DNA from 4 places in the Ferrimonas sp. genome. Region 1 is predicted to be linked to each of the others. Evidence: predicted binding sites of a transcription regulator. Region 1 holds the regulator's gene; each other region holds the start of a gene.

Region 1 (5,190 bases):
ACTCGTCCAGTTCGCCGTCCAGGCCCATAAACAGCTCAGCCTGCAGCAGGGGATAGAGCTTGTGGGCGTCTTCGATCAACTGCTTGCGGCTGGGCTTGGCACTCTTCACCACCAGCGAGGCCAGCAGGCTCGGCAGGATCATCAGGTGCAGGATGTTGTTGCGGTAGTAGGTCATGGTGACCGCCTGATGGTCGGCGATGCTGACGATTTCACCCAGGTCATCCTGACTCAGCTGGAACTTCTCCAGATCCAGCACGGTTTGCAGCACCTGCTTGCCATCACCCTCGGTCAGAGTGGTGTAGGGGGTATAGGGCACCGCCTGCAGCAGTTTCAGGTAGAAATCCAGCTGCTGCTCCAGGGTGGCCCTGGGCATGGCGTGCTGCGGGGTGGCCAGCAGGGTAGTGGCCGTCAGGGTCACTGAGCTGACGGCGGCGGCATCGTTGATGTTGCACATCAGTTGATTGGCCAGCTCGTTTACCGCCGGGGTCAGCCAGGGCTGACGCTGCTCCGGATCGTCCTGGGTGTCCTCACGCCAGTTGGGCACCTTGTCGTTGAGGAACTGGTGCACGGTAATGGGCTGGCCAAAGTTGACGTAGCCTTCACCATAGTTGCGCAGCTTCTTGATGGCGGACAGCACCTGACCCATCCCTTCTTTCTCTTTTTTCTTACCTTTCAGCTCCTTGTGATAGGTAGATACCTCCATTACATGGTCATAGCCAAGATAGATGGGCACCAGGGTCACCGGACGCTCGATGCCGCGCAGCACCGTCTGGATGGTCATGGCGATCATCCCGGTCTTGGGTGGCAGCAGGCGACCGGTACGGGAGCGGCCCCCTTCGCAGAAGTACTCGATGGAGTAGCCCCGGGCAAACAGCTGGTGCAGGTACTCACGGAAGACGTCGGCGTACAGCTTGTTGCCACGGAAGGAGCGGCGGATAAAGAAGGCGCCGCCCTGGCGGAAGATGGGGCCGGCAGGCCAGAAGTTCAGGTTCACCCCGGCGGCGATGTGCGGCGGCACCATCCCCTGCTGGTAGATGATGTAGGAGAGCAGCAGGTAATCCATGTGGCTTCGGTGGCAGGGCACAAAGACGATCTCGTGGCCATCCTGGGACAACTGACGCACCTGCTCGGCACCGCGGACGTTGATGCCGTTGTAGATCTTGTTCCACAGCCAGGAGAGGATGCGCTCACCGATGCGAATCAGGTTGCTGGAGTAATCGGCGGCGATCTCCTCCAGGTACTCTGTGGCCTTTTCACGGGCCTTTTCTTCGCTGATCCCCTTGCTCTTTGCCTCGTCGGCGACCGCTTGCTGCAGCCCCTTGGAGGCCAGCAGGCTGGCAAACAGGGCCTGGCGGTCGGGCAGGCGCGGGCCGGTGGCCACGGTGCGCTGACGACCGAAATGCACCCGGGCAACCCGGGCCAGCTTCTGGGCAATCCCCTCATCGGTGCCGTGGTTGTCGGCCATGTAGCGCAGGGAGACAGGGCGGGAGAAACGGATGAAGTTGTCCCGGCCCAGCATCATCAGGATAAAGAACTTGCGCAGCCAGGTGGGGTGATCCCGGTTCAGCAGGGTGGCGGAGACACTCTCCTCCTTGCCTGGATCCCGGCCCCAGAACAGAGACACCGGCACCACCTGGGCATCCAGTTCATCGTGAGTGCGGTGCAGGCCCAGCAGCTTTTCGAAGCGCGCCATAAAGTCCGCTTTCTTGCGTTTGCCAAACAGGGGGGTGGCGCCGTTGAGCCACACCACCCGGCTTACCTTCTCCCCTTTGACCTCCAGGGGCTCAAGGGGACTGGGTAGGCCACTGTTCAGGCAGGCTTCGTGGAGCGCCAGCAGATCAGAGTGGGATTCGTGGGCCATCACGTACACCAGGGGCCGCGAGGGATCGATATCCAGCTCTGAGATAGGGTCCTCGGGCACCAGGCGGGTGGTCACTACCGGCTTCTGGAGCCAGCGTGCACCCTGCATCCAGGGTGAAAGGTAGTCTTGAGTCACCGTTGAGTTCGCTTCTTGTTCTTCAATTGACGTAGATTCTACACCGAAAGAGCTCGGTACGGCAGTGGCTCAGATATTCAGTTGTCTCAAACTGTTCCAAGACCCCTGTCTGCAAATAACTGTTGAATTAATCGCCTACCTGTATATACTCACAGTGGTACTGTATAGATAAACAGGTAGAACTATGAAGCCGTTAACCCCAAGACAGAGCCAGGTGCTGGAGCTTATCCGCAGTCACATGCAGGAGACCGGCATGCCCCCCACCCGGGCCGAGATCGCCAAGAGCTTGGGGTTCCGCAGTGCCAATGCCGCCGAGGAGCACCTCAAGGCCCTGGCCCGCAAGCAGGTTATCGAGATTGTTCCCGGCACTTCCCGAGGCATCCGTCTGCTGGACAGCGGGCCTGAGCCGGAGCAGTTGGGTCTGCCCCTGATCGGTCAGGTGGCCGCCGGTGAACCCATCCTGGCTCAACAGCATATCGAACAGCACTGCCAGATGGATCCGGCCATGTTCCACCCCAGCGCCGATTTCCTGCTGCGGGTACGTGGGGACTCCATGGTGGACATTGGCATCATGGATGGAGACCTGCTGGCGGTACACAGTCAGAAGGACGCCCGCAATGGTCAGGTGGTGGTGGCCAGAGTTGGAGAGGATGTGACGGTAAAGCGCTTCGAACGTAAGGGTAACGTCGTCTATCTGCACGCAGAAAACCAAGAGTATCAACCCATAGTGGTCGACCTGGAGCAGGAGTACATGTGCATCGAGGGTCTGGCAGTGGGGGTGATTCGAAATGGAGGATTGCACTGATGAAAAGCCGCCAGGCAACACAATACCGTCACCCCGGCCTGTGGCAGGGAAACTGGAATCATGGTGCCAGCCTCAACAAGCTGGAAGATGGCATCGAGACCCTGACCCGTCTCGCCCCTGAACTGGCCGAACTCAGCCGCAAAGAGCGCTGGTTGGTGCTGGTTAACCCGCCCGCCTTCGGCTGGAAAGGGATCCTTCGGGAGGCCGGCGTGGCCATGGATCGCATCCTGCTGGTGCGCTGCCAGGACGAGGTGGAGGGTCAGTGGGCCGTAGAGCAGGCCCTGAGCGGCCGCACCTGTTCGGCGGTGCTGGCCTGGTTGCCTACCATCGCCGCCCGTGATTGGCGCCGCCTGGAGCTGGCCAGTCGCCGGGCCGATTGCTGTGGCTATCTGTTCCAGCCTCAGCGCCACCCCATGACTCCTGCCCTGGTCAGCAACTGGATCCACTGATTTTCGGGAAAAAGGGGGGCTTTAGGCGGTATTTAGCCCCAATCCCGATTTTTGAATCTAATTCGCTCCCTTCCTGCGATAATTCGCTCATTCTTTCATCTGCTTAGACTTATATTCCGATCAGGCCTGCATATAAGGTATTTCCTCTGTTTTGCCCTTCCATTGTTTCATTGAGTGCTATTCTTGATCTTGATCAAATGAGTTTGTCTCATTAGGTTAGGAAAAGACACGATCGCAGAATCGTGTGCGGCGGAGTGACTCCGGATTAAGCGGTTCCGCGGTATGCCCAAACCTATTGAGGGGGAGGGGAGCTTCATAGGGCTGTGAATTACTGTGCTGGCTCTCTTCTGGATATTGCAGGTTGCAATACACAGAGGAGCAGTATTTGTGAGACGTTACTTTTCGTTGGTGATCGGCCTGGTGCTGATGCCAACCCTGGCGCTGGCCACGGAATCAGACTACAACCTGACACCCGGGGTGACCGCCATCAGCGAGCAGGTCTATGGCCTGCATATGACCATCTTCTACATCTGCTGTGCCATTGCGGCAGTGGTGTTCGGCATCATGCTCTACTCGCTGATCCGTCACCGCAAGTCCAAGGGTGCAGTGCCCGCCAATTTCCATGAGAGCACCAAGGTTGAGGTGCTGTGGACGGTGATCCCTTTCATCATCCTGATCGTCATGGCGGTCCCGGCCACCAAGACCCTGGTGGCGATGGAGGATCCCAGTGCGTCGGATCTCACCATCCAGGTGACCGGTTCCCAATGGAAATGGCACTACAAATACTTCGACAAGGGCGTGGAGTTTTTCAGCCTGATGTCCACTCCTCAGGAGCAGATTAAGAACGCCGAAGCCAAGGGGGAAAACTACCTGCTCGAGGTGGACAAGCCCCTGGTGATCCCCGCCAACCGCAAGGTTCGGTTCCTGATGACCTCCGACGATGTGATCCACTCCTGGTGGGTGCCCGCCTTCGCGGTGAAGAAAGACGCCAACCCGGGCTTCATCAACGAGGCCTGGACCAAGGTGGACAAGCCCGGCACCTATCGTGGTCAGTGTGCCGAACTCTGCGGCAAGGACCATGGCTTCATGCCGGTGGTGGTGGAGGTGTTGCCTGAGGCGGAGTTCGACATCTGGCTGGCGGAGCAGCAGGACTCGGCCGCAGCGGCCGCCCAGGCGGAGACCGCGGCCCTGACCGAGACCCTGACCATGGAGGAGTCCATGGTCCTGGGGGAGCAGGTCTACCTCTCCCGCTGCGCCGCCTGCCACATGCCTAATGGCGCCGGACTTCAGGGGGTGTTCCCGGCATTGAAGGACAGCCCCATCGCCCTGGGCGATCCCAAACCCCACATCGACATCGTGGTGCACGGTAAACCGGGCACCGCCATGCAGGCGTTCGCGGCGCAGCTGACCAATAAGGAGCTGGCGGCGGTGGTGACCTATGAGAGAAACGCCTGGGGCAACAACGTAGGCGACGTGATTCAGGCGGCGGATGTGGCTGCCTCCAAGGGACAGTGAGGGCAGGCCAATGACTTTAGCAACGCGAGAGAATCAGGCCGACGTCGGCCACATCGAGACCCCTGAACAGGAGCACCATCATGCCCCCCGCCGGGGACTGAAGCGCTGGTTGCTCACCACCAATCACAAGGAGATCGGTACCCTCTATCTGTGGTTCAGCTTCACCATGTTCCTGGTGGGCGGGGCCATGGCCATGGTGATCCGGGCGGAGTTGTTTCAGCCTGGTCTGCAACTGGTGGAGCCCAATTTCTTTAACCAGATGACCACGGTACATGGCCTGGTGATGGTGTTCGGGGCGGTGATGCCCGCTTTCACCGGTCTGGCCAACTGGATGATCCCCATGATGATTGGGGCGCCGGACATGGCCCTGCCCAGGCTGAATAACTGGAGCTTCTGGATCCTGCCCTTCGCCTTCGCCATGCTGC
Region 2 (5,190 bases), on a different contig from region 1:
GCCATCTTGATGTGACGATCTTCGTCGGTGATGATGCAGAAGCGAGTCATCTCGGACGCGGTGCCAGCGGTGGTGTTGATGGCAACCAGAGGCAGTTGAGGCTTGGCGGACTTGTCCACGCCCTCGTAGTCACGGATGTCGCCACCGTTGGCGGCTACCAGAGCGATACCCTTGGCACAGTCGTGTGGTGAACCACCGCCCAGGGAGATAACGAAGTCACAGTCGTTCTCCTTCAGCAGAGCCAGACCGTCGTTTACGTTACCAACGGTTGGGTTGGGCTGGGTACCGTCGAATACAACGGTCTCCAGGCCACGGGTGGCCAGTTTGTCTACCACCTGAGCAACCAGGCCTACCTCAACCAGCACCTTATCGGTGACGATCAGGGCACGCTTGAAGCCCAACTGGAGAATATCGTCTGCGGCTGCATCCACGGCGCCGGTGCCCAGAGTGTTCACGGAAGGAATAAAAAACTTCGCTACGGACATGGGCTGTCTCCTTTAAGTTTGAAATTAAAATTCTATCTGGAATCAAAATAACCCGTCCATCACCCCTCTTTTGTGACTTTTCGCAGACTTTTTCCTGAAAGTTTGTGAGATATGACAGAAACATTACCTCTGTTGGAAAAGCCGCAGTTTCGTCGGCTGGATCCGCAAAACTCAGATTTTTAGATGAAGATCTTGCGAACCTGACTAAAAAACTCGCAAGTGGATTTGCTGGGGATCACATGAGGGGAGAAAGTGGGATCGGGGTGCCGGATGGGCCGGCACCGGTCGATTTTCAGAGGGTGATTACTCTTTGACCAGGAGTTCTCTGGCATTGGCCAGGGTGGCGTCAGTGATGCTGTCTCCACCCAGCAGTCTGGCCAGTTCATCCAAACGCTGAGTCTGGGCCAGAGTAACCATCAGAGTCTCGGTGGCTTTTCCTTTGGTGGATTTACTGACGAACATATGGTTGTGGCCATTGCCGGCCACCTGAGGCAGGTGGGTAACACAGAAGACCTGGGTGGATTCTCCCAGGGTACGGAGCATCCGTCCCACCACGGCAGCGGTAGGCCCGGAGATCCCCACATCCACTTCGTCGAAGATAAGGGTGGGGGTGGCCACTTTGCGGGCGGTGATAACCTGGATCGCCAGGCTGATTCGGGACAGCTCGCCCCCTGAGGCCACTTTGCCCAGGGGTTGCAGAGGCTGACCCGGGTTGGTGGAGACCAAAAACTGCAACCGGTCGCTGCCGCTGGGGGAGAGCGACTCGGGCTCAAAATTCACCTCTATCTGGAATTTGGCGTGAGGCAGGGCCAACTCCCTGAGGTTGGCGGTGATCTGTTTATTCAGCTCTTTGGCATATCGCTGGCGACTCTTGCTGAGTCTCTGAGCGGATTGACCACAGGCCTCTCTTGCCTGGTCACGCTCCAGCTCCAACTGCTCAAGGCGTTCTTCACCTGCACCGATGGCAGAGAGCTCGTCGGCCAACTGGGTGTGGAACTCGGCCAGCTCGGCGGCCTTAACCTGATGTTTGCGCGCCAGGGTCATGGCTTTGGAGAGTCGATCCTCCAGTTCGTGGAACCGCTCTGGGTCCATCTCCAGGCTCTGATGGTAGCGATCCAGCTCGGCGGCTCCCTCCTGCAGCTGAATCAGCCCCTCATGCAGAAGCTCCACCGTCGGCGCCAGGGCGGCATCTTCCTCGGCCAGTGCCTCAACCTCACCTATGGCTTGTTGCAGCAGGGAAAGGGCGCTCACCTCCTCCCCTTCACTGAGAAAGTAGCAGGCACGCTGGCTCTGCTCCATCAGAGTGGTGCAGTTGGCCAGTCGTTTGTGTTCAGCTTCAATAGCCTGAAATTCTCCGGGTTCCAGGCCAAATTCATTCAGCTCCTGAACCTGGTACTCCAGCAACTGGCGCCGGGCCTGGCGCTGCTCCTGCTCGTCGCGCAGCCGCACCAGTTCATTATCCAGGTGTTTCCAACGTCGGTAGGAGCTGGTGCAAGCCTCAAGCAGGCCATGATGGGCGGCGTAGTTGTCCAGCAGGTTTTGCTGAGTCTGGCTTTGCAGCAGCCCCTGGTGGGCATGCTGACCGTGGATGGTCAGCAGCATCTGGCCCAGAGCCTTAAGCTGCGCCAGAGGCACCGGTTGACCGTTGATCCAGGCTTTGGAGCGGCCTTCACTGCTGATACTGCGCCTTAGGATGCACTGGTCCTCGTCGTCCAGCTCATTCTCCTTTAACCAGTGTATGGCGTCGGGAATGGCGCTGATGTCAAAGCAGGCCGACAGTTCAGCCCGGGGCGCGCCCGGACGCACCATGGCAGCCTCCCCCCGGCCTCCGAGGCAGAGCCCCAGGGCATCGATGGCGATGGACTTACCGGCACCGGTTTCCCCGGTGATGGTGGTCATTCCGGAGCAAAACTCCAGCTCAAGGAACTTTACAATGGCGAAATTGGAGACCGTCAGTTGGCTCAGCATCTCAGTTTCCTGTATGAATAGACATACTGTATGGAAAGACAGTATAGAGTTTTTTTTTGCTCAGTAAAGCAACAGAGACAAAAAGTTGTACAGCGGGTAACCGCCTTCTATGTTTCATGGAGGACGATTTTTGGAGGTGTCAGCATGATAGCAGTGGTGACCGGCAGTAACAGAGGACTGGGGTGGCACGTGGCGCATCAGTTGGCTGAAAAGGGATACCATGTGGTGACTTGTGCCCGAAGCCATGAGGCCGCCACCCAGGTGGCGGAGTCCATTCGGGAGCGGGGAGGCGAGGCCAGCCCCTTTATGCTGGATGTGTGCGATGCCGAGCAGATTAATGCGTTGGGGGCCTGGTTGGGGCAGCTGTTTGGCGGGGTTGAGGTGCTGGTAAACAACGCCGGGGTTTTCATCGACCAGGGGCAGTCCCTGTCTGACATCACCCTGGAGCAGTGGCAGCAAACCCTGACAACCAATGTCACCGGCGCCATGCTGATGTGCAAGATGATTCTGCCCTTGATGCGCCCCAGAGGGTATGGCCGGATCGTCAATGTCTCCTCAGGATATGGCTCCCTGGCGGAGATGGGAGAGTTGCAGGTGGCCTACAGGGTGTCCAAGGCGGCCCTCAATGCGTTGACTCGGGTGGTGGCCTCCGAGGTGTCCGATGAGGGGATCAAGGTCAATTCCGTCTGCCCTGGCTGGGCCAGGACCGACATGGGCGGGCCCCAAGCGAGCCGGGACCCTGCAGAGTCAGCCAATTGGATCACCTGGGCGGCGACCCTGGATCCCCAGGGCCCCAATGGCGCCTTCTTGCGAGATGGTAAATCGATCCCCTGGTAGGCAGGGCAGGTTGCCCCTGGGCTGCAAGTTCCCCCACGAAAGTGCAACATGCCCGGAGCGGGCTAGAACAGTTTGTTGCCCCAGTCTAGCTTGCTGCGCAGGACTTCGAAATAGTTGTAGCCCTTGGGGTGGATCAGTCGTAGGCAGGCGTCCGCCTTGCGAATGCGGATCTCGTCACCGGGCTGACAGGGCAGGGTTACCTGGCTGTCGCAGCTGATGGCCAGTTCCGATGACTGACTGTTGCAGGAGGCTTTCAGGGTGATCTCACTGTCGCCATTGACCACGATGGGGCGACAGGAGAGGGTGTGGGGAAACATCGGCACCAGAATGTTGGCGTTGAGTTTGGGGGTGAGAATGGCACCACCGGCACTCAATGAGTAGGCGGTCGATCCTGTGGGGGTGGCGACAATCATCCCGTCCGCTCGCTGGCTGTACATGAAGTGGCCATCGATATAGACCTCGAAGTCGATCATGTGGGCTACTTTGCCGGCGTGGAGAACGGCTTCGTTCACGGCCACATTGTGAGCTTTCTGCTCTCCGTGACGATGCACTTCGGTACGAAGCAGGAATCGTCTTTCAGTGTCGAATTCGCCTGCCAGCACCTTGGTCAGTGTGGGCTTGAACTGGTCCGGGTCCACGTCGGTGAGGAAGCCCAGGTTGCCCCGGTTCACCCCCAATACGGCAATGTCGTAGCGGGACAGCACTCGGGCTGCCCCCAACATGTTGCCGTCGCCACCCACGACAATGGCCAGGTCGCAGCGTTCACCAATCTCGTTGATCTCCACAGCCTCAGCTTTGGTGCAGCCGAGCTCCCGGGCGATGTTTGACTCGATAAGTACTTCATATCCTTGCTTATCCAGCCAATAGAATAGCTGCGCCAGGGTCTGGTTTGCGCCTTCATGACGAGGCTTGCCGATAAGGCCAATGGATTTGAAGTGTGTCTGCATCTTCTGCTCATCTGTAGGGCGGACGGGAATCTTGTGGCTCTGTGGCCCTTGAAGTCCGTAAATCAGTCCCCATAATAGGCTCAGAGCCTTTGGGAATAAAGTATTTTAGCCGGAGTTGAAATGAGCGACGAGCAGCAAAAAGTGGAGCAGCCAGAAGAGGTTGAGATGGAACAACAGCAGGCTGATGCCGAGCAGGATCCACAGGCCGCCCGCATTGAGGAACTGGAAAACGCCCTGGCAGCTGCCCAGGCGAAGGTGGAAGAGCAGAAGGACAGCGTCGTTCGTGCTCTCGCCGAGATGGAAAATGTCCGTCGCCGCAGCGCTCAGGATGTGGAGAAGGCCCGTAAGTTTGCCCTGGAGAAGTTTGCCGGTGAGCTGCTGCCTGTTATCGATAACCTGGAGCGGGCCCTGGCCACCGGGGATGCGGACAATGAAGCGGTGAAACCTCTGCTTGAGGGTGTGCAACTGACCCACAAGAGCTTCCTGGCCGGTGTCGACAAGTTTGGAATTAAAGAGATTGACCCCATGGGCCAGCCCTTTAACCCTGACCAGCACCAGGCGATGGCGATGCAGCCCAGCGAGGAGTTTCCTGCCAACACCGTGATGGCAGTGATGCAGAAGGGGTATGAGCTGAACGGCCGCCTGCTGCGCCCTGCCATGGTGATGATCTCCAAGGGCAGTGATCAGCCCTCAGTGGATACTACTGCCTGATTGGGGCGATGATTGACGCAGAAGCAGCCTCCGGGCTGCTTTTTTTGTGCCCCAGATTGGCCAATGAGTCGCGAATGCGCCGGTATTTGTGCTCAGTCCACACCGGGCTGGAGGGCCAGGGACGCAGCCTGGTGGTGCGGGGATCCACCGGGGTGATCACCACCTGAGTGTCCCCCAGGCCCACCTGCTCCACCAGGTGATAGATCTCCTCGATGGCGGTGTTGCCCATGGCCAGACATCCG
Region 3 (5,190 bases), on a different contig from region 1:
TCCATGGCGTCGATAACACATTTCTGCATGCGGTCGGTCAGGTGCATCTTCACGATGGCGGAGATCACCGAGGGTTTCTCACCCAGCCCCAGGGCTGTGGTGGTCATGGCGTTAACCGCTTCCATCAGGTAGGCGTTACCACCGATGCGCGCCATTGGCTCTTCAATACCCTCCATCTTACCGATGGGTGTCTTGAACTGGCGCCGGATGCGGGAGTAGGAGCCTGTGGCTGCCGCAGCGGTCTTGATGCCACCGGCGGAGTTGGAGGGCAGGGTGATGCCGCGGCCGACGGAGAGGCACTCAACCAGCATGCGCCAGCCTTTGCCGGCCATCTTGGGGCCGCCGATGATGAAGTCCAGAGGCACGAACACATCGTTACCCTGAGTCGGACCGTTCTGGAACATGGTGTTCAGTGGGAAGTGACGGCGTCCGATCACCACACCGTCGATGTCGGTGGGAACCAGGGCACAGGTGATGCCAATATCTTCCTGGTCGCCCATCAGGCCATCAGGATCACGCAGTTTGAAGGCCAGACCCAGCACGGTGGCCACAGGTGCCAGGGTGATGTAGCGCTTGTTCCAGGTCAGGCGCATGCCCACTACCTCTTTGCCTTCCCATTCACCCTTGCAGACGATGCCGTAGTCAGGGATGGCACCGGCGTCGGAGCCGGCTTCAGGGCTGGTCAGGGCGAAACAGGGAACCTCCTGACCTACCGCCAGGCGGGGCAGGTAGTGGTCTTTCTGCTCTTCGGTACCATAGTGTTGCAGCAGTTCACCCGGACCCAGAGAGTTGGGTACGCCCACGGTGGACGCCAGGACGGAATCGACGCCGGCCAGTTTCTGCAGAACCTGAGACTGGGCGTAGGGGCTGAACTCCAAGCCGCCGTACTTCTTCTTGATGATCATGGCGAAGAACTTCTTGTCCTTCAGGTACTGCCACACCTCTGGGGTCAGGTCGGCGTCCTGGTGAGACACACGGAAGGCGTTCACCATGCGGGACACCTCTTCTACCGGACCATCCAGGAAAGCTTGCTCCTCGGCGCTCAGGCGGGGCATGGGCAGCTGGTGCATCTTCTTCCAGTCAGGTGCACCGGAGAACAGGTCCGCGTCCCACCAGGTGGTGCCCGCTTCGATGGCGTCCTTTTCGGTTTGGGACATCTCGGGCATCACGGAACGGAACGCCTTCAGGGCGGGCTTGGTCAGCAAGCTCTTACGCAGGGAGGCGACGTTGAATGGGATGGCGATGATGGCGAAGAGGATCCAGGCCAGGGTGCCCACAATGCCAAGGCCGCTGCCAATGGCCAGGGCCGCGGCGGCCACCAGGGTAAACAGGGTCAGTGAGGCGCGCTTGTAGATCAGGCCCCCTAACACCAGAATCGAGGCAATGCTCCAAATTAGGGTAGTCACGTTATTTCTCCTTGTGTCACCTGCCGGGATACGGACTACCGACAGGTTTGCTCTCTGTCACAGTATATGGTCTGGTCTGACCTCTGTCACATAAAAACTAAACACATGTTTGAACTTCTTCAAGATCTAATTGCGATTATTTACTGCAAGGTATAGGGAAAAGCGCAGACTCGGGTGGCGAGCCTTTGAGCAAACGCCGGCCTGGCGGGGTGCGCGAACGTTAAAATCTGGTTATTCTTCGTTGTAATAGAGAATGATACGGGTAAAGCCATGTGTGAATTGCTGGCGATGAGCGCCAATGTACCCACGGACATCGTCTTCAGCTTTACCGGACTGGTGGAGCGGGGCGGTGTCACCGGTCCCCATACCGACGGTTGGGGCATCACCTTCTACGAGGGGATGGGCAACCGCACCTTCCGCGACTGTCAGCCCAGCTGTGAGTCTGAGGTGGCCGCCCTGATCAAGGAGTACCCCATCAAGAGTAAGGCGGTGATCAGCCATATCCGCCAGGCGAACCGGGGCCGGGTGTCGCTGGAGAACACCCACCCCTTTTGCCGGGAGCTATGGGGCCGCTACTGGACCTTTGCCCATAACGGCCAGCTCAGTGGCTACACCGATAAGATGAAGCCCAAACGGTTCCATCCCGTAGGCAATACCGACAGTGAATTGGCCTTCTGCTACCTGATGGACAAGCTGGCGGAGCGTTTCCCGGAAAAGCCCAAGGATATGCGTCAGGCGTTTCGCTTTGTGGCCCAGGAAGCGGCCAAACTGAGGGAGCTTGGGGTATTCAATATGCTGCTCACCGATGGCCGCTATCTGCTGGCCCTGTGCAGCAACAACCTGTGCTGGATCACCCGGCGGGCGCCCTTTGGTGAAGCCAAGCTGATCGACACCGACATGGTGATCGACTTTAAACAGGAAACCACCGAGAAAGACATAGTCACTGTGATCGCCACCCGGCCGCTGACGCACAACGAGCAGTGGTACACCATGGAGGGGGGCGAGTGGCAGCTGTTTAAGGATGGCTTGCCTGTAGCGTCGGGGCGTCCTTGAACTCCAGGGCGGTGAGTTTCAGCTCCGCCTGCACATCCCCATCCTTATACTGAATCAGGCGTGCCATCACCAGATGGTGCGCCTTGGCCAGCCACAGGTAGGTCTGGCGGCTGCTGCCTTCCCCCCGATCCCGCTCCACCTTGATGGTTTCCAGAGTGCCGAAAGGCAGGGTCAGAGTCTCCTCTCCCACCACCTTATAGCGGTACTCCTTCTCTTTGGCCTTATAGATGATGGGGTAGGCCATCTCGGTCTTTCCAGCGGCCACATCCAGTCTCAGCTGTTGCTGATAGCTCAGGGGATCAAACTTGGGCTCGCTCCAGGGCAGGGTGGCTTTCTCATCCCGGTACTGGGCCTGGATGGGGCCTGTATCAGGATTGAAGCGGATCCAGGATTTAAAGTCCGGCCCGGTGCCGGAGCGTTTCATCCGGTACAGGGTTGGGCGCACCAGCTGTGACACCATCCTGAACTCACTGGTTTCGGTGCGGGTATCGGACAGAAACAGCAAGCCCACCTTACTCTGGTAACCCAGGCGATACTGGCCATCGGCCAACTGCTCAAGCTGGTAATAGCCCTCGCCCAACTCGGAGTCACCGCGCCACACCTGGTAGTCCGCCCGGTAGGGCAGTAGGGGGTTGGCCTGAACAGCCAACGCCTGCAACAGCAGGAAGAGGGTGAGTAGGGCTCGCATGGGCACTCCTTATTGGGACGTCAGTGTTAAAAGGGTAGTTGCCAAAGCAGTTCAGCGAGATCCGGTTGCCACTGGTAGCGAGCCATATTAACCCGGCTACCATTGACCTCCACGCCCTCCTCCCGCAGGTGGTACTGCTGCTCCCGGTATCCAGGGGAGTCCTTGGGCAGGGAGATCTTGCCTCCGGCGCCCAGTACCCGGTACCAGGGCAGCGCCATCTCCTTGGGGGCGGTGCGCATCGCCCGGCCCGCCAGCCGTGCCCGACCGGGCAACCCCGCCAGATCCGCCAGTTGACCATAGCTGACCACCTTGCCTTCGGGAATCATCAGGCACACCTGCCAGATCCTCTGCTCTTTGGTCAGGGCCTTGGGTTCACTCATCCATCTTTGTCCTTCCTGTTGGGGGGAGCCAGTCTACTGAATTCTCAAGTGCTTTTCTTTAGGACTTTGCTGAAGTGCTTCTGGTTCCCAGAGATCCCTTGGATCTGAAGCCAAGATGATTGATACTGTATATGCGTACAGTATTTCATTTGGTGCTGAAAATGTTGAAACCCGTTGACTCCCTGCTTAAGCGTGATGACCTGTGGCTGGCCAGCCAGTGGCAGCAGGATAAGTGTGGCATCGCCACAGGTTTTCCCGGCCTGGACCAACGCCTAGCTCGCCAGGGCTGGCCGGACAGAGGCGTGGTGGAGGTGCTGGTGGCTCACCCTGGCAGTGGTGAGGCCCTGCTGCTGCAGAGTCTGGTGACGCCGGCGGAAGATCAGTGGCTGCTGCTGATTTGCCCGCCCTTTGTTCCCTATGCACCGGCCTGGAGCCGGGAACTGGATCTGTCCCGGTTGCTGTGCCTGACCGATCTGGATCGTAAGGAGCAGCTGTGGGCGGCGGAGCAGGCCCTGGCCAGTGGCAGTTGTCAAAGGGTGCTGCTCTGGCTCGATGCCTTGTCGGTGAGTGAGTCGCGGCGGCTGCAACTGGCGGCGGAGAAGGGGGAGAGCGTGGCCCTGGTGTTCCTGCCTCCGGAGCTGGAGCAGGAGAGCCACCCGGTCAGTTTGCGCCTTCGGCTGTCGGTGACCCATGGGGGACACAGCCTGCAGATCCTCAAGCAGCGGGGGGGCTGGCCCCAGTCTTCTCAGCCTGTGGCCCTGGCGCCCTCTGGCTGGGGGCCGCTCCCCGAAAAGGGGAGGGTGACCCTGGTGCAGGGACCCTGGTAATGCTGTGGTTGGGTCTGCACTTTATCGATCTGCAGCTGCACCATCAGGCCAGAACCCTGGAACAGGCTCCCCCCCTGGCCCTGGTTGGAGGCCAGCCCATACAGGTGTTGCAGCTCAATGATCTGGCCCGGGGTGCCGGAGTGGCCCGGGGACAGAGTCTGGCCACGGCCACCTCCCTGTGTCCGGAGCTCAGGCTGTTGGAGCCCCTGGTCGACGATGTGCCTCTTCTGGAGGAGCTGGGGGCCTGGGCTTACGGGTTCAGCGGCCGGGTGGTGCTGGTGCCGCCGGACCGTTTGTTGCTGGAGGCGGGCAGCATGCTGCGGCTCTTTGGCGGCCTGGCCCAGTGGCGCGCGGCCCTGAATCTGAGCCTGGAGGCTCTGGGGCTGCCCTGTCGTCAGGGGCTGGGACACACGCCTCAGGCGGCTGCCTTGCTGGCCCGCAGTGGCGAGGATGCCAACACTCTGGAGGAGGAGGCGCTCAGAGCCTGCTTACTGGCTCTGCCTGTGGCTGCCCTGGAGCTGCCCGATGACAGTGGAGAGCGATTGCTGGGGATGGGCATTCGCCAGACTGAGCAGCTGTACAGGCTGCCGAGGCAGGAGCTGGGGCAGCGGTTCGGCAGTGAACTGCTGCTCTACCTCTCCCGGCTGTGGGGGGAGCTGCCCGACCCCCGTCATGAGTATCAACCGCCCCCCGGATTCCGTCAGAAGCTGGTATTGATGGAGGAGGTGGAGCTGGCCCAGGTGCTGCTGTTCCCCCTGAAACGCATGCTGGCGGCCCTGGGAGAGTTTCTCCGTCATCGTCAGCTCTCCTGCGATGCCTTTACCCTGACTCTGGTG
Region 4 (5,190 bases), on a different contig from region 1:
CCGCCAGCCGGGTCTTGAGGCTGTGGGCCAGATCCTTCATGGCATGCTGATAGGTCTGGCGCTGGTGTTTCTCCTGGGAGATAAGCTCATTCAGTGCCTTGGTGACCTCTTCCAGCTCAGTGGGATAGCCCTGGCTCAGCTGTTCCCGCTCGCCACTGAGTATCCTCTTCACCTCTTCCGAGAGCAGCCTCAAGGGGCGCAGCCCCCAGTAGCCGGCACTCACCAACAGCAGGCCGGAGAGGGGGATGAACAGGCCCACCCGGAAATAGGTGGCCCGGCGGGCACGGTCCAGACGCTTCTGCACCTGCTCGGCGTTACGAAGCACCAGCAGGTCATACTCCTTGTTATTGATGCTCACCGGCATGGGCACCACGGCATAGAGCTGGCTGTCAGCCAGGGTCACCATGTAGGGCGGGGAGGCGTCCCGTGCCACCTGACGGACCCGATCACAGCTGTCTTGCAGACCCCGGCGGCGAGCCTCCACCGAGGAGGTGTAGTGGTCACGCATGCCGTTGACACAGGTGATCAGCAGGTAGTCGCTGGCGCGGCGGGCTTGGTCCGAGGGTTCTGACTCCAACACCTCATTGCTCTTGGGCAGCATCCCCTCCAGGCGCAGCTCGGTGGCGATGGAGGGCAGACGGGCGATGATGTCGTTGGTCTGGTTGACGTAGAAGTCCTGAACCTTCTGCTGGTTGATCACTTCAGCCAGGGCCAGGGAGGCGACGGTGATGATCGCCAGAGAGGTGAGCATCAGCCGCCGCTGCAGCCGCGGCTGTTTGCTGAACAGGATGGGGATCAGCCGCATACCAGATTGAACCTGTAGCCCTGGCCACGAATGGTCACTATGGGGTTCTCCAGACCACCCTGGCTCAGCTTCTTACGTACCCGGGAGATCATCACCTCGATGGTGTTGGGATCCCCCTCCTTGTCCTGATACAGGATGTCCAGCAGGCGTTGTTTGGAGATCACCTGCTGATGATGACGCATCAGGTACTCCAGAATCTGATATTCGAAGGCGGTCAGTTCCAGCTCGGCTTCGCCCAGGGTCGCCTGTTTGGCGGCCATGTCCAGGGTCAGGTGTTCGCACTGGATAACCGGTTTGACGAAGCCTGCACTGCGACGCACCAGGGCGTTAAGGCGGGCAATAAGCTCCTCGACCTGGAAGGGCTTCACCAGGTAGTCATCGGCACCGGCATTGAGGCCAGCCACTTTGTCTTTCCAGTGATCCCTGGCGGTCAGGATCAGAATGGGTTGACGGAAGCCATTGTCTCTCAGGTGCTGAATCAGATCGATGCCGTCCTGATCCGGCAGGCCCAGGTCCACCACGGCGATGTCCACCGGATAGTTCTCAGCCAGATAACGCCCCTCTCCGGCAGACTCCGAGGCCATTACCTGGTTGCCCATCTCGGTCAGGCGGACCTTTAGGTGGTGGCGCAACAGGGCATCGTCTTCAATCACCAGTATCTTCATTGTCACCTCGGGTGGTTGGCGGAAAAGGGAGGGCAGTTGCCCGGTGCCACTAAGGATAGTGCCTTTGCTCTGAATCTTTCCTGAACCATAACATAGCAAAGAAAAACTAACAGAGTATCCGATGGTTACATAGCATATCGCCAGAACATAATTGACCGGTATCAAGGGATGGGGTTGAGGGTCTGTATTTATATACAGTGTTGGGGTAGACTGGCGCAAAACTAGTCGATTGGGGGAGCCGAAATGGCAGTCATCGTTAAATACGTGGTTGAGCGGGATGGAGTGGAGAAAATGACCTTTGCCAGTAAAGCGGAAGCCGATGCTTATGACAAGATGCTGGATATTGCTGACGAACTGGAAGCGATGATCCAGGGCAGCGGCCTGGTTGAGCAGGAGGAGCTGGTCGAATCCCTGGCTCTCTACCTGGCAGAGCGTAAGGAGGAGGTTGCCACCATCCTCAAAGGCAAAAAGAAAGCCCCCGCCAAGCCCGCCGAAAAGAAACCCGCCCCCAAGGCTGCCGATAAAGCCGCCTGAGCATAAAAAAACCGGCTCGAGGGAGCCGGTTAGCAAAACCTTGCAGGAAAATAATGATGATACTCTGCCCATTTGCTGGCGAGTGTCGCCATTTTACCACTTTGGTCTAAAGGCCTGCTTACCCCCTAGGGGGTATTTTGTCGACGATCAGCGCTGGAATTTTGCTCTGATGGCGTTGGCGCTCCAGGCAATCAGCAGGTTACACAGCATCACCGCACCCAGAATCACCGCCATCCGCATCCAGGGCTGCTCAAAGGCGATCCTCATGGAGATCAGCCGGTGGGCGGTGGGCAGCCACACCAGCAGAGCAGAGAGCACCAGGCCCGCCTGCACCACCAGCACAGACCAGGGACGGCGGGTCAGCAGCAGCGCTGGAAGCAGGGCCACGGGCACCGCCACCATGGCGTTGCCGTAGCGAAGGAAGTGGGCGCCCAGAACCACATAGGCAAGGATGATCAGCAAGATTCGCCACCACATGGGGGCCTCCGGTACAGCAATTGGAATTCGGCCCCTATTGTCCTACGTATTCAGTCAGTTAATCTGCGACTTGTCTCATAGTAACGGGTTTATTAACTACCTCTAAAGTAGTAATTTGCCCCCGCCAATACTCAGGTTGTCACTCGATGTCGAAGCTGTAGTAGATGTCCAGGGAGTCCTTGAGGGTGTTGTTGATCCCCTCAATCCACAGGCGGTTCTGCAGGTAGTAGCGCACCGTAACCTCGGTGATGGGTTCGAAGATGTTGACCCCATACTTGAGGAAGACCTTCTCCCCCAGGTAACCGCTGATGGCCACCTGAGTGTCGTCCCCATCCCCTTCGGTGCCGACCCGAACTTCACTGAAGCCCAGCTCCTCGCCCAGGGTGGAGAGCATGCCACCGGTTTGGGCCAGACCCAGGTTCACTGCTGCCGAGGCCCACAGGGCGTTGCCGTTGTCAGTACCGCCCAACCCACGCCCCTGGGTGATGTAGGAGAGGATCTCCTGCTGCTCCATGCTGGGATTGGAGAACAGGGTCATGGTGGGTTCGGTGACCACCCCGGAGAGGCGCACCCCGGCGATGACGTTTTCCGACTTGATCTCCCTGATCGCCTCCACATCCAGGGTGGGCAGGCTGGGGGGGCCGTTAAACAGCACCTTGCCCCGGCGAATGGTCAGTTGCTGGCCAAAGGCGCGGAATTTGCCCTGGTGCAGGCTGATGTCGCCGAAGAGCTGAGGTGTCTGGTAGGCCTTCTGTCTCATGGTGAGCTGGCCGCCGAGATTGCCACTGATCCCCAAGCCTTCAACCGTCACCTCTTCGCCCACATTCAATTGAATGTCCATGGCGAAGGGGGCAGGGGGTTCCGCTTCGGTATCGGGGCGGTTGTCGACAAACTGAACGTCGTCGGAGAGGGCGACACCGCCCTCCGGCAGCTGCGACAGGGTCAGGGCTGCCTTGGGAATGTCGATGCGGCCGGTGACCGCCATCGCCTTGTCATCCTTGCGGAACCTCAGGGTGGGGGAGGCTTCGGCAATCAGCAGGGGGGGCTGAAGAATGTCCAGCCTGTCCCCAAGCAGCTCAATGTCCGCATGCAGGGTGTCTTTACTCCAGTCCAGCCATCCGCTGGCCTGAACCGGGCCATCGCCCACCATCAGCTCGGTGTCGATGTCGGCTCTCTGGCCGGTGAGATCCAGCTCTATCTCAATCTCGCTGAGCTCTGTGGGGTTGGTCAGAGAAGCCAGCCGCCCCTGCCTAAGATCCAGGTCGCCGTTGAGCAGAGGCGTGGTCAGATCGCCGCCCAGGCTGAGGTTGGCGGTCACCAGTCCCTCCAAGGCTGCGATGCGAGGCACAGCCTTGGTCAGGGGCGCCAGGTCAAAGCTGTTGAGGGTGAGCTCACCGTTCATGGCATAGGGCGCCTGAGGCTCCAGGTGCAGGCGACTGCGAATCAGGGGGGCATCGTCGTCCAGCTCCAGGGTCAGGTCCAGGCCGGCATCGGACAGGGTGGCATCCAGATCCAGCCTTTGCCAGGGCAGTTGCACCTGGGCCCGGCGTGGGTCAGCCTTCACCAGGACCGTGCCCTGATCGCTGTGTACCTGGGCCCTGAGCTGAGGCAGGTGCCCCGGCAGCCAGGTGGTGTCGAGCTCGGCGGTCAGCTGAGTGTCCAGGGAGAACTGCGGCGGCAGCAGAGGCTCTGCTGTCCTGGGGAGGTCGGCGGTCAGGGCCATCTTCACCGCTCCGCCGCTGCCGACGTTGGCAGGAATGGGCAGACACAGGGTGGCAGCCGGTCCCTGCCAGCAGTGTTCGCTGATCACGAAGGCTTGACTGGCGAAGGAGAAGGTCACCGGCGCCGCTTCTTGCTGTTGCCATAGTCCCAGTGGCGTGGTCACCTTGGCGCCGGAGAGTACCCCCTGCCACCAGGTAAAATTGGGGTCCAGCTTACCCGCCATGGCCAGCTCTCCGCCCCAGGGGGTGGTGTCGCTGCCCTCCAGTCCAAGGATGGCGCTCTGTTCGGTGATATCGCCATCGCCGTCCAGCGTCAGCAGGCTGAATTTTTCGCCGGCCAGGTCGAGATCCGTGGCGGAGAGGTTCAGCATAAACCCATGGTTCTGTGTGGGTTGGTACCACCCCTTGGCCATCAGCCGGTTCAGGCGCTGGGTTTCGAAGGCCAGCTGTTGCCCTTCCAGCTCCAGCTGGATCTTCGGTTGGTCGGTGGCCCCGCTGACAGAGAAGGCCAGCTGTGCTTCTCCGCGGAGTCTGGAGTCCCAGCGTGCCAGATCGGCCAGGGCCAGCTTGCCCTTCATCTGCCACTCGGGTTCACTGCCGCCATCGGCCGTCAGCTGGCTGCCCCGGTAGAGCACGTCGAGCTCTTTGGCCCTGGCCTTACCGTCGCTGCTGGCGGCCAGGGTGCCCTTGAGGGTAAAGGGGTCTCCGTCGAAGCGGCCTTCAAGGTCGGCCTGGCTGAGGCTGACGGACCAGAGCTTGCCATCCCAGGCCCCCCGGGTGAGTCCCTGACCACTGACTACCAAAGGCAGTTTGGGGCTCAGGGTGGCCAGTTCCAGTGCCCGGGTGTCCAGCTGCGCCTGCCAGGAGAGCAGGTCGCCATACTGAAGCTGGCCCTTGAGGTCGCCGCCGCCACGCTCGCTCTCCAGGCTGGCCTGGTGCACCGTCAGCAACCCTGGCTGATGTTCAAATTCACCATTGAGTCGGAAGG

What was found. The regulator LexA, encoded in region 1, represses DNA repair genes until DNA is damaged. The targets are predictions, from matches to a motif close to TACTGTATNNNNATACAGTA.
Region 2: the regulator LexA is predicted to act here: its motif matches at 2,478-2,497, upstream of recN (DNA repair protein RecN).
Region 3: the regulator LexA is predicted to act here: its motif matches at 3,651-3,670, upstream of imuA (translesion DNA synthesis-associated protein ImuA).
Region 4: the regulator LexA is predicted to act here: its motif matches at 1,651-1,670, upstream of ACN0RV_RS10655 (YebG family protein).

The regions. Positions count from the first base shown of each region.
Region 1 covers NZ_JBLXDO010000014.1:48,340-53,529, forward strand. The annotation lists gene plsB (glycerol-3-phosphate 1-O-acyltransferase PlsB) at 1-1,969, opposite strand, end outside; gene lexA (transcriptional repressor LexA) at 2,181-2,801, shown strand; gene ACN0RV_RS13090 (SulA-like leucine-rich domain-containing protein) at 2,801-3,250, shown strand; partial or broken gene coxB (cytochrome c oxidase subunit II) at 3,638-4,750, shown strand; gene ctaD (cytochrome c oxidase subunit I) at 4,776-5,190, shown strand, end outside.
Region 2 covers NZ_JBLXDO010000015.1:57,747-62,936, forward strand. The annotation lists gene yiaY (L-threonine dehydrogenase) at 1-485, opposite strand, end outside; gene recN (DNA repair protein RecN) at 789-2,453, opposite strand; gene ACN0RV_RS13640 (SDR family oxidoreductase) at 2,598-3,290, shown strand; gene nadK (NAD(+) kinase) at 3,353-4,237, opposite strand; gene grpE (nucleotide exchange factor GrpE) at 4,358-4,948, shown strand; gene ACN0RV_RS13655 (L,D-transpeptidase family protein) at 4,938-5,190, opposite strand, start outside.
Region 3 covers NZ_JBLXDO010000007.1:36,092-41,281, forward strand. The annotation lists gene fadE (acyl-CoA dehydrogenase FadE) at 1-1,406, opposite strand, end outside; gene ACN0RV_RS08295 (class II glutamine amidotransferase) at 1,677-2,459, shown strand; gene ACN0RV_RS08300 (DUF3108 domain-containing protein) at 2,422-3,147, opposite strand; gene ACN0RV_RS08305 (MGMT family protein) at 3,174-3,527, opposite strand; gene imuA (translesion DNA synthesis-associated protein ImuA) at 3,689-4,354, shown strand; gene ACN0RV_RS08315 (Y-family DNA polymerase) at 4,354-5,190, shown strand, end outside.
Region 4 covers NZ_JBLXDO010000010.1:35,861-41,050, reverse strand. The annotation lists gene ACN0RV_RS10665 (ATP-binding protein) at 1-805, opposite strand, end outside; gene ACN0RV_RS10660 (response regulator) at 796-1,470, opposite strand; gene ACN0RV_RS10655 (YebG family protein) at 1,714-2,004, shown strand; gene ACN0RV_RS10650 (hypothetical protein) at 2,152-2,481, opposite strand; gene ACN0RV_RS10645 (translocation/assembly module TamB domain-containing protein) at 2,621-5,190, opposite strand, start outside.